3 regions of the Alteromonas sp. 76-1 genome follow, and region 3 is predicted to be linked to each of the others. Evidence: predicted binding sites of a transcription regulator. Region 3 holds the regulator's gene; each other region holds the start of a gene.
The links. Region 3 encodes FNR, which switches genes on or off when oxygen is low (the NO sensors DNR and NnrR bind a similar motif). Its sites were predicted from a motif close to TTGATCTAGATCAA; they were not measured.

Region 1 (4,439 bases), 1.9 Mb from region 3:
TCGTGGCGGGCACCATCGCCCCTTCAACGATTTAGGTTTCCCCGGTATTCGTATTATGGAAACCAATGAAAACTACACTCGCCAGCATCAGGATCTTCGAGAAGAAGATGGTATCAAGTATGGCGATACCTTAGACGGTGTGAATTTTGATTACGCAGCCAAGCTAACTGGTTTAAACGCAGTATCGCTAGCGGCTATGGCTTGGGCGCCCAACCCGCCAGCTAATCTAAAAATTAAAGGTGCCGTTCAGCCTTCTACCACATTAATGTGGGATATAGCAGATACAGCGCAAAACCCTCAACTGTCGGGCTATAAAGTTTACTGGCGTCATACCGATGCACCGCAATGGGAATTTAGTAAGTTTGTTGGTAAGGTGAACGAAGCCACGTTAGAAAACGTAGTAATTGACAACTACTTTTTCGGGGTTGCCAGTGTGAACAACGATGGCATTGAAAGCCCAGTTGTATTCCCAGGCGCTGCAGGCAGTTTTGGCCAGTAACGGTTATACTGTTAATAGGTAATAGCGCCTATAGATAATAATAATGTTGTTTTGGAGATGTCGCCCGTGTTGGTGAGAGTCATCGCTTTATTAAGTTTTATCACCGTGGTGGCGCCGTTAAAGGCAAACAGTGTCACACTTGCCGCAGCGCCATTTGAAACTTACGTAAGCGATGAGGGCGAACCTTCAAGACTCACGTCTATCGTTGAAGCGGCGTTCTCGCGAATGCAAACCGACCTGGAGCTTCAGGTTATGCGCGATGCTTTCTTAGGTAGCGCAGTACGTTCAGGTAAGGTGGATGGCGAGTTCGCCTATATAGATTTGGGTGAAAGAAAAGACGCGGTTACCCTTTCAGCCCCCTACCTTCCCATCTATTTATATGCCACGGGTAAAAAATACGATGTTGAAGAGATTAAGCTGATACCGCATTTAAAAGACAGTCGCGTAGCGATAGAAAACCGCTTTGCTAATACGCCAAAGTTCCGCATGCTAAAAGAAATCAAGTGGTCACGTAATCCCAGCACGTACGACGCTTTTAAGCAGCTAGCCGATGACAGAGCGCCGTATTTAATTACTACCCGCTTGTTGATTGAAGAGTTTAATTTACTTCTTGATAAAGACGGTGAAGAGCTTTTACACGTATCTTCAGCATCGTTGATGAACGCTGGTTTTTCCTTAGCACTTGGCACAAGTACGCCTAACGCTAAGGCCACTATTGAAGCGTTTGAACAAACCATTCAGGTTATGCAACAAGATGGCAGTTACAATAAAATTCTGGGGCTACCTTGGCTATCCAAAGACATTAACAACGACGGTATCGCCGACTATATTGGTCAAACTAGTGTAAGCCTTGTACCCACAGATACACTTACCGCCTACCCACTCGATAAATCGTTACCTGGTGATAAAAGTGTTTACGTTATTGATGGTGTTATCGTTGAAACGAAAGCTGAGGCGATGGCAATGCTTGATGGCGTTAAGGTCGAGCGAGAAAGTTTGCTCGACCCTGATGTTTATAAAACCATGATAAGACGCTGGTAGTTACTTACCTGCGCTTTTTTCCGCTTTTTATTGCGCTTTTTAGCAGCAGATTTTAGCAGAGCCTTTTGCTAGCACTGTAGAAGAGCGCCCTTATAGTCAATCATTTTGCGAAACAGCTCTCGCTTTCTTAATTTTCAACTAGTGATTTCAAGAATATCAAATGTTGAGCCAGCATCACCTCTGATTAACAAGATACAATCGGAAGTTTGCGCCGGAAACTCTATTTTGTTCTCCCAACCTTCTATATATTTTTGTTGATAATCGTTGCATCTAAGCTCCACTGAATCAACATTCCCTTGAGACACTTTAACTTTAAATATTGAGGAATCATACGTTTGAGACCACGCGCCTAAATGACTCAGCTGACCTTTAGTGATGTTTGCTGATCCAGTCGCTTTAGCAGCCTTCAGTGCATCTGCAAATTGTTGATAGGTTTCTTCAGATAAATTAAGGCCACTAACACTTCCCATTCGCGAAAGGGTTTCGGCGGCGCCATTAAAATTTCCGAAATAAAGCTGTGACTCAAAAAGATTCACCGTCGACTTAGCCAATATTGCTATAGGCAAGTGTTCGTATAAATCTACTGTAATTTGGGATTGGCGCATATATTCTAAAAATTCTTCATTTTTATAATAATAGATAGACTTTAACCACGCCGCCAAAGCATGTTCGTTTAAATTTTTAGTATGGTCTTCTACCAAATTGTCTATGGATTTTTTTATGTTAAGCATATCTGCGGTAGGACTAGAAAGCGCATCTATGGTAGCTTGGTATTCTTTTGCAAAGGCAGGCGTCACACTACCTTCGCTATGGCCAGCCTCTGAGTATGTGTGTTTAACAAACAGAGTTTGAGCACTTGCTACTGGCATATTGTTAACGAGCGCAGGAGAATATTGAAGGTTTCTTATGTATTTAGTGACTTTTTTGACATATCTGTCTTTACCTGAATAATCAAAAACAACGATATCTTTCGTTGTGCCGTCTTTGTCTATTATAAATGAAACTCTTGTCCAACCTTCCATGCCTCCGCGCGAGGTAAAGGTCTCTTCCACTTTATTAGCATTTTTTATTATTTTGGCGGCTTTAACTTCTTTGCTGTTACCATTGGCAAAAGAGAAGCCGCTGGACACGATCAATAACACGCATAATAGCGCAGAAAATATTTTCACAATTTATCCCTAATTTTTAGCGTGTTAAAAGTAATAAACCTCAACATCGCGTTTCCTGTTTAATTCTATATTGTTTATAGCACCTATCTTTTAAACTTAACAATAAATCGAAACGTCACGAGACAACTTATCAACGAACATAAGATTCACCATGCCCATTTATGTCGTTTTCGAGTTCCTCCTAACATAATTTTCATCTGATACTTGTTGATCTCAATCAAACTTCGGCATAAACTTTCAGTAATTTCTGAAAGTTCAGCAGGTATAGACATGAAAATGACACCACTTATTACTTCCGCGGTTATGCATTTCGGCGAAATGGGCAGTCGTTGGGGCTTTAACCGTACTGTGGGCCAAATTTTGGCGCTGATTGTACTTGCTGATGAACCCATCTCAGCGCAAGAAATCGCCGACGCGCTAAATATATCTCGCGGCAACACCAGCATGGGATTAAAGGAGCTACAGTCGTGGCGCTTGGTAAAACAGCACCTTGTCCCTGGCGAACGAAAAGAGTTCTTTATTGCCGGCGGTGACATTTGGACCCTAGCAAACCGCGTATTCGAAGAGCGCCGCAAACGCGAAATAGACCCTACCATGAGTTTATTGCGAGATTTATTACTCGATACGCCCGCCAACAAAACTGAAGCTAACGCACAAGATAAGCTGAATGAAATTCATGACTTATTAGAGTCGGTAACCGCATGGTCACAAGAGCTTCAAAACCTAGGCCCAGATAAACTTAACACCTTGATGAAACTCGGCTCGGGTGTTGGCCGTATGTTAGAACTGAAAGACAAAATTCTTCCGGGAAAAAATTCCGTTAATTAAGGAGACTATCTGTGGATGCGTTCTTGCTGTCTCGTTTACAATTTGCATTAAATATTAGTTTTCATATTCTGTTTCCTACTATCACCATGGCAATGGGATGGTTCCTTTTCTACTTCAAATTTCGCTCAAATGTAACCGGCCACCCTGTTTGGATGCGTATGTACCGCTTCTGGGTGCGCGTATTCGCACTAAGCTTTGCACTTGGTGTAGTAAGTGGCGTGACCATGTCTTTCCAATTTGGTACCAACTGGCCCGGCTTCATGGAGCGGGTGGGTAATGTGGCAGGCCCCCTATTGGGCTACGAAGTCCTTACTGCGTTTTTCTTAGAAGCTACCTTCCTTGGTATTATGCTGTTTGGTATTCGCCGAGTCCCTAATTGGTTACACACCCTTTCAACATTGATTGTGGCAGTGGGCACTACCATGTCAGCCTTTTGGATTTTGGCGCTTAACAGCTGGATGCAAACGCCTCAGGGGCATGAAGTTATAGATGGCGTTGTGTATGCGGTAAATTGGAGCGAAATTATTTTTAACCCTTCGTTCCCGTATCGCTTTGTACACATGATGCTAGCTTCGGGTTTGACGGCCAGTTTCTTAATTGCCGGTTTGTCGGCCTACCGTATGTTGAAAGGTGATGACAAGCTAGCGCCAAAGCTTGCTCTTAAAACCGCAACCTATACCGCGGCAGTGCTTATTCCTTTGCAGATTTTTGCGGGCGATATGCATGGATTAAATACCCTTGAGCATCAACCACAAAAAGTTGCCGCAATGGAAGGCTTGTGGGATACCACAGAGGGGGCGCCCTTACTGTTGTTTGCTATTCCCGACGAAGAAAGCAGGGAAAATCACTTTGAAATACCGGTACCCAACGGCGCGAGCCTAATTTTAACCCATAAAATGGAT
Region 2 (4,439 bases), 1.2 Mb from region 3:
TGAAGCAGGTTAGCATAGGCATTCAGGGCAATAATATTATCATCGAGCTCATCGGCTAAAGCGTGTTGTAGATAATAGTTTTTTTCTTTGCTATTTAAATTTTCAAACAATAGCGCTTGCGACAAGCCTTCTTGTGCGGCTAAATAAACGCCTACCACGGTCGCAATAACCATAAATATTTGTCCGACCCAAAATCCAGTTTTAACTAAATCAGAATTATCTAATTTTATGACTGGCTGTTGCCTTTTTATAGGTTTCGCGGGGGATTTGGGTGTTGCAGAGTCCATTTCTTCTCACTTCCGTTATATGCTGTTTAGGTAATGTTAGTTCAAGGGTTATTTCGACGAAATAATACCATAAATGAATGATTTATTTATAAATCACTATGTAAATTAATAGGCTAGATAATATGGCCACGCTGTAAAGAAATAACAATTTTGTAGTCAAGTTCTGGAATTTTACGCCTAATATGGACGTGGAAAAGAATGGCTCATGTTTATTCTTAGATGTTCATTGAAGAGGCGAGGTAATGTTGTGGTACGTAACGATAGTGCCCTGTTATTCGATATCTAAACAACATATCTTCAATAGTTGGGCCTGAGCCAATATTATGAATTATAAGTGGGTTGCCACTTGCTTCTGAAAGTGTAGCGCTGACAATACCTATATGCGGTAAATTTCTAGGTAGTGACCAAGTGACAATATCTCCTGGTGCATAATCTTCTGCTGCAAGCGTTATAGGTAAACTCTCACCATGTCGAGATAAAAACACCTGTAAATTGGGCACACGACGATGATCGATATTTCTATCTGGTTTATTCAAACCCCAAATTTGTTTCGATGGGTATACTGCAAAGTTATCAGACATATCTTGATGAACAAGCATTTGTAAATCGGTGCCAAGTGACCGATAGGTGCGGATGATTACGTCTGTGCAAACGCCAATATTTTTCGGAACGTCACCATTGGGGTATGCAATAGAAAAATATGACCCATCATAGGTAATGTCATGTTTGGTGCGTTCAATTGCAGCGGAAACTATATCTTGCTCGAAACTACCACCCAAACAATACGGAGAGAACATCAACGCTATAATGCTTAGCAGTTTATTCATGTGGTAAATACCGCCTTCACCGACCTCTGCAGAGTATGGTTGATACGCTCCTTAGCCAATAGTGTCGCAGTCAAAGTTTTTATGAAATGACTCTCAGAAAAACCACCGCATACATTGAAACACTCAAATCTAGGCAGACTATCTGCCTAGATTCAAAGTGAAGAGCGCGTTGAGGTGTATTAGTCTTTACTATCACACTCGCTTACGTCACCACCCATTTTTTTCTTCATTGCAATACATGCTTCACGCACTTTCTCAGCACCAGCATCCATCATGTCAGCACCTTTTTCTTTGCCATCTTCGTACGCGTCAGAGGCCATATCTTTGCCGTCTTCATATGCATCGGAAGCCATGTCTTTGCCGTCTTCATAAGCATCAGAAGCCATGTCTTTACCATCTTCATAAGCACTTGATGCAGAGTCTTTAGTTTCATCCCAAGCATCAGCTGCTTTTTCTTTTCCTTCTTCGTAGCCGTCAGCTGTCGCGTCGCCAGCCTTCTCCATTTCCATCATGGCTTCTTTTTTTGCTTCTTCTGTTGCCTCTTTATTAGACTCAGAACAACCTACTACAGACAGTAATAATGCTAACGCAATTGCTTTGTTTTTCATGGTGAAACTCCTTTTGCTGAATTTAGTGCAAATGTTAAGGTTAGTAATAAAGTTTTGTTCAATTATTAGCGTAACGCGAGAAGAAAATATCGGTCGTTATCACTAATCGTTGAAGCTTCAGTTTAGCTTAAATTGTCATCAAAGTGTTAAGAGTATTAGCGCTTCTAGTCACCTTTTGAAGCTTTTCATCTGCTGTAGCGCTTATTTGAGTGCTCTTGATACTTTTTACGCTTACAGTCCATTTTAAACGTTTGCATAAATTCTATCTCTATCTGCGTTCCTTCTGTTCAGCTAGTAGTTTTTCGTTTAGATTTAGCGGCTATAAAAGTTAATCTTCACCTTGGGCTATATTCATGAAAAAACTTTCTAAAGTGCAACTTAAACAACAAGCACTTGTCCTTGATGTTGCGAACATGCTTGAAGAGCAAGGGCGCGCTGAAATTCCCGGCATGGTGCAGTGCTGGTTTGATATGAAATACGAGATGTTCCCAAGCTCTTTATTACTGCGCTTTCAGTTTGAAGAAGAACAATCGTTAGCCGCCGCGGAACCGGAATTATTAAAATGGCGAAAGCGATTAAGCGCCGCCATGGTGAAAAAAGGGGTTATTCTAAAAGATATGCGAAGGCATCTAGTATTTACAGTAGAAGGGCCTGATGATTAAATCAGGTTTGCGTTTTTTGTATGGGTCACATTGCATTGGCCCCCCTTCATTTTTAGCCTAAATCGAAGCCAAATTTCCTATACAACGTTAATCATTCCCTCCCCATTTTTTGTAGACCTGTTGATATTTGATCAATATCAAATGATGCTTTATCGGCATCCGCTATATTAAGTATTCTATAGCCACTACGCTGAGCATCATTGAATGGAATTTAAAGATTATTATCAGATCCTTGGTGTTAAAGAAGATGCTGATTTAAAGGAAATAAAAAAAGCCTATCGGAAGCTTGCGCTAAAGCTGCACCCAGATATGCAACCAGACAGTAATTCCGATGAAGAATTTAAAGAATTAGTTGAAGCTTATGAGGTGCTTAAAGATCCGAAGCGCAGAGCTGAATATGACGAATTGAAAAAATATGGTGCAACTTCACACGATAATTTTCAACCGCCACCAGGCTGGCAAAGTAATAACGATTTCAATGGCGCTCATAACGGCGGCGACTTTTCAGACTTTTTTAATTCCGTATTTGGCGGTGGTTTTAATCAGGGGCCGCGAAGTCATCAAGCAGACGATTTTTCTGGGTTTAGCGATCACGGCCAAGATGCTGAGATTGAAGTGCCAGTATTCCTTGAAGACTTGTTTTCAGAAGCGCCTAAAACAATTCAATTTTCGATGCCATCATTAGAAAATGGGCAGATTAAACACGTCAATAAAACCCTAAAAGTTAAAATACCAGCCGGCGTGGTTGACTCAGAGCGGATTAGGCTTAAAGGCCAAGGCGGCAAAGGGCAGGGGCAAGGTAGAGATGGCGATCTTTATTTACACATTCGATTAGTACCACACCCACTGTTTGATGTTGAAGGGCATAACCTTGTTCTAACTGTACCTGTTTTACCGTGGGAAGCCGCGCTGGGATGCAAGGTTGAAGTGCCAACGTTGACCGGCAAAATTAGTTTGAATATCAAGCCAAATAGTCAAACAGGTCAAAAATTACGGGTTAAGGGTAAAGGCCTTAAAATGAAAACCGGCGTTGGCGATATGATTGCTGTTTTAAAAATCGTTATACCAAACACAACCAGTGATGAAGACAAAGTGTTATGGCAACAACTGGCGGAATTAAAACACGACGACCCTCGCTCACAATGGAGTAAAGAAAATGGTTGATACGCTGCTAGTAATATCATTCGAAGAACTTTGCCAAGTTGAACGGTTAAACCAAGAAATGATAGTTGAAGTTATTGATTACGGGATAGCTGAACCTGTTTCTGGCGACGATAAGAACGACTGGATGTTCGATACCAGCAGTGTTCGTTGGGTCAAAAAAGCCATAACGCTATATTCTCAATTAGAGTTGGATTGGGTAGCGGTAGCGATGATTGTTGAGTTACTGAAACAAAAAGAAAAGCTGACAGAAGAAAATGAATATCTTCACCGTCGGCTAACGCGGTTTTAACCTGTTTTTACGTTTGTAGTGCTTCATGGTTTGCCATTTTTTTTGTAAGCCACTCACAGAAATGCGCTATGCGTTGTTGTTTTGGTGAGTTCTTTAGATATACAAAATGAGATTTCCAGCGCACTGGATGGGGAATATCAATGGGTACCACCAATTGCCCTGATTTCAAATACTGACCAATCATAACATCAGAAGCTAACATAACACCCTGGCCTGCCAGTGCTGCGCTAACGGCAAGATCGCTCGAAGATACCACCGTCTTTCTTAGTATCTTATTTGAAAGATTAATTTTGCTGTGTTCAAAGTATGCTTCCCAACTTGCTTTCTCTTCTCCTGCAAGTGCGAGTAGGCGTGCCCCCAACATGTCTTTAACGCTATGCAGCTGCATTTGAGTTTGAAACTCAGGGGAGCAGGCGGGCACTACGCCATTTTCACCGAACCTTTGTACAATAAGGCTGTCATCCTTGGCCGCTGTGCTAGAGGTTGAAAAGCGAATGGCGATATCAATATCGCCTTTATGTAAGCTTTCAATGCGATTAGATGCTTGAATATTAATATTTATGGTGGGGTACTGATTAAAAAACTCGAATAAGTTGGGCATA
Region 3 (4,439 bases):
CAGTGAAGATGCTTTTTGGATCACCATCTCGGTATTAGTGGCAACTTGCCCTTGTGCCCTTGGCTTAGCCACACCCTCAGCGTTAACCTGCGCTATGGCAAAGTTAAATCGTCAGGGCATTTTGTTAAAGCGTGCTGACGCATTAGAGCAACTTAACGATATTGATACCATTGCCCTTGATAAAACCGGCACACTGACCGAAGGTAAGTTCTCTTTGCAACAGCGCTGGTTTGCTAAAGGGGTAGATCCAGTGCAGGTAATGGCGCTAACTACATTGTTAGAGTCTCGTTCTGAGCACCCTATTGCTCGTGCCTTCGACAACGATAATGTTAAGTCACAAAATAAAACCCTGCCTAATACCATGAACGGATTTACCGTTACACCAGGTGGCGGCATTAGTGGTGAGATAGACAACGTCGTTTTTACTATGGGTTCAGCCGTATTTTGTAACTTATCAACCACCTCAAAGGTAGACATACCGGCAAACGTGTTTTTGTGTGCAGATGGTGTATTAATGGCCGCGTTCTGCGTAAATGATAGCTTGCGGCAAGATGCCTTAGCGACACTCACCGCACTGAATGAGCATCAATTAGTGGTGCTAAGTGGCGATACACAGAAAAACGTTGATGCACTTACTGCCAGTTTACCAATCAACTTAGCAAAGGGTGGCTTATCACCGGAGCAAAAATATTCACAGGTGCATACTTTGCAAAAGCAAGGTCGCAAAGTCATGATGATGGGCGACGGTATAAACGATGCCCCTGTTCTTGCTAGCGCAGATGTGGCGGTTGCGGTAGGAAACGCCACAGATGTAGCCAAAACAGCCGCCGATGTTATTTTGCTAGGTGACAGTTTGCTATCGGTACCAACCTTATTTTCTGTAGCTAAACAGGCGAAACGTAAAATTCAGCAAAATATTGCATGGTCAGTAGGTTACAATATTATCATTCTACCCTTTGCGGTGTCGGGGTTACTCTCTCCCTGGATGGCCGTAGTTGGCATGTCACTGAGTAGTATTATTGTGGTCACCAATTCAACGAGGTTATTAAGTAAATAATATGAGTATCATTTACGTCTTAATTCCCATTGCTATTATTATTGTTGCGCTGGCACTGGTTATCTTTTTCTGGGCGGTAAAAACCAATCAGTTTGAAGATCTTGATAGACAGGGCTACAGCATTTTGTTTGATGATGATTTATCTGGTGATGAAAAGAAGCTAGCCGAACAGCGAAAGCAGTTACAACAACGTAAAGAAACAGATGACAGAGATTAATATATTCTCTGCTTTTTTTATCGGAATTGCTGGCGGAGTGCATTGTGTGGGTATGTGCGGTGGTATTGTTGCCGCACTACGTACAGTAACGCCAAGTAATGAACCGGCATTACCCTACACCCTTGCCTATAATTTCGGCCGTATCCTCAGCTATACATTAGCCGGCGCTATTACAGGCGCTGTCGGCCAAATAGCCACCGAGTTTGTGCCTATCGCTAAACCCGTTTTATCTTTGATTAGTGGCGTTATGCTGCTGCTATTAGCGTGTTATCTGGGAAAGTGGTGGCAAGGCTTGAATTATATTGAAGCGATGGGGCGCGGCTTATTTAAAGCTATTCAGCCAATATCTAAACGATTTCTTCCATTCAAAAGCCCAGTTTATGCACTACCCTATGGCTTTATATGGGGCTGGCTTCCCTGCGGGTTGGTCTATTCCACGTTAACGTGGTCGTTGGCATCGGGGTCAGCCGTTGACGGCGCTGCCATCATGTTATTTTTTGGGTTAGGCACTCTGCCCACTTTGTTAGCCGCAAGCGCAGGTAGCCAGTATCTAATAGCAGGTTTCAGGCATCCCGTGGTAAGACAATGCTTTTCAGGAATATTGGCTATTTATGCTCTCTTTTTAATTTATGCAGCAATTTCATAAACAAAAGAGTAAGATTATATTAAGTCGAATCTATTTATAGTTTGAACCTATGAGCAAAGGAAGCCAATTCTCAATTCATTGTCAAAATTGCAGTTTCAGCCACTTGTGTTTGCCCGTTGCACTAAACAAGACTGAGATTGAATCTTTAGATGATATTATTGAGCGAAAGAAACCCCTTCACAAGAGTGATTTACTGGTAAAGTCGGGAGATACATTCAACTCTCTTTACGCAGTACGCACGGGCTCTTTTAAGTCTTTCGTCACCAATTCAGATGGTGAAGAGCAGATTACAGGTTTTCACTTCCCTGGCGATATTATCGGCTTCGATGCCTTACGGGAAAACAAGCACCAAAGTTATGCTCAGGCATTAGAAACCGCCATGGTGTGCGAACTACCGTATGAAACGCTTGATGAGATGTCAGTTCAATTTCCTAAGTTAAGACATCAAATAATGAGTTTTATGAGTGCGGAAATTAAACAAGATCATGATCTCATGATGTTGCTTAATAAACGCTCAGCGGAAGAACGTCTATTGTATTTCCTCTCTCAGCTTTCTCAACGTTTCGAAGAACGTGGATTTTCAAATAAAGAATTTCACCTAACCATGACTCGAAATGAAATTGGGAACTATCTTGGTCTAACTATTGAGACCATTAGCCGCCTATTAAGCCGTTTTCAAAAAGAAAATATTATCCAAGTGGACGGTAAACTCATCACTATTTTAGATTTTGATGAGATGTCACAACGTTTAACGTCTGTGGTTGCACCTAATATCGCCTGTAATAGCTAATCTTCAAAGCTTTTGATCTAAAACAAGTTACGTAATAGCAAATAGGTATTACACTTAAATTGTAGCAACCAAAAATCTAAAAATGTTTGGAGGGGTTATGATTAAGTATGAACGTATATTAGCTGTCATTGAAGCCGATAGAGAGACCCAACCTGCGCTTAGCCGTGCATATGAACTTGCCAAAAAGACAGGTGCCTCTGTCACCGCCATGCTGGTGGTTTACGACTTATCTTACGATATGACAACCATGCTTAGCCCTGATGATCGTGAAGCTATGCGCGACGCGGTCACTAAGGAACATGCGGGTTGGTTGCGTAAAACCCTTACCGATTTAGGCTTTGATAAAACCGATATAGTTGTTGAATGGAACAACCGTGCCTTTGAAGCTGTGGTGCATTACGTTATCGACAACAATATAGATTTAGTGGTAAAAGCAACTAAGCGCCATGACGATTTAGCCTCTGTTATTTTTACTCCTACAGACTGGCATCTACTTAGAAAATGTCCCTCGCCCGTATTGTTAGTTAAAGATCATGAATGGCCTGAAAATGGTGAAATTATTGCTGCGGTAAATATAGGCAGTGAAGACGATGAACATGCAGTACTTAACGACAAAATCACTGTAATAGCTAACGATTATGCCGCGTTACTCAGTGGTAACGTTAATTTGGTAAACAGCTACCCCGCTACGCCGCTAAATATTGCTATTGAAGTTCCTGAGTTTGACCCAGACACATACAACAACGCAGTAAAGCACCATCACGAGCTTGAGATGAACACACACTGCGAAAAGTATGCTATCGATAGCGAGCGCTGTTATGTGAAGGAAGGCCTTCCCGAAAAAGTCATTCCAAGGATAGCCAAAGATATAGACGCTGAACTTGTTATCATCGGTACGGTTGGCAGAGTAGGTATTTCTGCGGCCCTTATAGGTAACACCGCTGAACATGTTATTGATGAACTTGTGTGTGATGTACTGGCAATAAAACCAGACGGTTTTATTTCGCCGCTTTCACGGTAATTCATACAAGTTCGTGCATAGCCTGACATCACGCTTTGCTAGCAAACGTTATATAGCCTTAAGCGCTATCGGACTATAGCCTTAAGCGCTATTGGCATTTGTTAGCAGTCAGTGCTAGCGCGATACAAAAAATCTTCACCTCGCACATTCAATTTTACTTGATTACTGTATAATGGTTTTTTTCGCAGTAACCAAGCTATTGATATGACCAGTGCAGGCACAAACCGTGCGGACGCTCCGTTAACCGCGTCTCAAAATAAACAAAAATACAGCTTTAATAAGCTACAAAAGCGACTTCGTCGTAATGTAGGCAAAGCGATTGCTGATTTCGGCATGATTGAACATAACGATAAAGTGATGGTGTGCTTGTCTGGTGGTAAAGACAGTTACGCTATGCTTGATATTCTTATGTTTTTAAAACGCATTGCGCCAATTCATTTTGACATTATTGCGGTTAACCTTGATCAAAAGCAGCCTGGATTTCCAGAGCACGTACTTCCTGAATACCTAGAAAGTGTAGGTGTAGAGTACAAAATTGTAGAAGAAGACACCTACTCTATTGTTATGGACAAAGTGCCTGAAGGTAAAACCACGTGTTCGCTTTGTTCACGATTACGTCGCGGTATTTTATACAGTACGGCCAAAAAGTTAGGCGCCACTAAAATTGCCCTAGGCCATCACCGTGACGACATGCTAGAAACGTTCTTT

Region 1: ALT761_RS17920 (GbsR/MarR family transcriptional regulator) is a predicted target of FNR. The motif match lies at 2,917-2,930, and genes of this name have one in related genera.
Region 2: ALT761_RS14995 (DnaJ C-terminal domain-containing protein) is a predicted target of FNR. The motif match lies at 2,512-2,525, and genes of this name have one in related genera.

The regions. Positions count from the first base shown of each region.
Region 1 covers NZ_LR136958.1:4,230,206-4,234,644, forward strand. The annotation lists gene ALT761_RS17905 (M28 family peptidase) at 1-499, shown strand, start outside; gene ALT761_RS17910 (substrate-binding periplasmic protein) at 557-1,540, shown strand; gene ALT761_RS17915 (energy transducer TonB) at 1,675-2,709, opposite strand; gene ALT761_RS17920 (GbsR/MarR family transcriptional regulator) at 2,980-3,537, shown strand; gene ALT761_RS17925 (cytochrome ubiquinol oxidase subunit I) at 3,549-4,439, shown strand, end outside.
Region 2 covers NZ_LR136958.1:3,470,870-3,475,308, reverse strand. The annotation lists gene ALT761_RS15015 (hypothetical protein) at 1-287, opposite strand, end outside; gene ALT761_RS15010 (DUF1287 domain-containing protein) at 503-1,114, opposite strand; gene ALT761_RS15005 (hypothetical protein) at 1,294-1,722, opposite strand; gene ALT761_RS15000 (hypothetical protein) at 2,076-2,384, shown strand; gene ALT761_RS14995 (DnaJ C-terminal domain-containing protein) at 2,589-3,548, shown strand; gene ALT761_RS14990 (chaperone modulator CbpM) at 3,541-3,837, shown strand; gene ALT761_RS14985 (LysR substrate-binding domain-containing protein) at 3,845-4,439, opposite strand, start outside.
Region 3 covers NZ_LR136958.1:2,288,042-2,292,480, reverse strand. The annotation lists gene ALT761_RS09885 (heavy metal translocating P-type ATPase) at 1-1,057, shown strand, start outside; gene ccoS (cbb3-type cytochrome oxidase assembly protein CcoS) at 1,059-1,274, shown strand; gene ALT761_RS09875 (sulfite exporter TauE/SafE family protein) at 1,261-1,920, shown strand; gene fnr (fumarate/nitrate reduction transcriptional regulator Fnr) at 1,970-2,710, shown strand; gene uspE (universal stress protein UspE) at 2,808-3,731, shown strand; gene ttcA (tRNA 2-thiocytidine(32) synthetase TtcA) at 3,936-4,439, shown strand, end outside.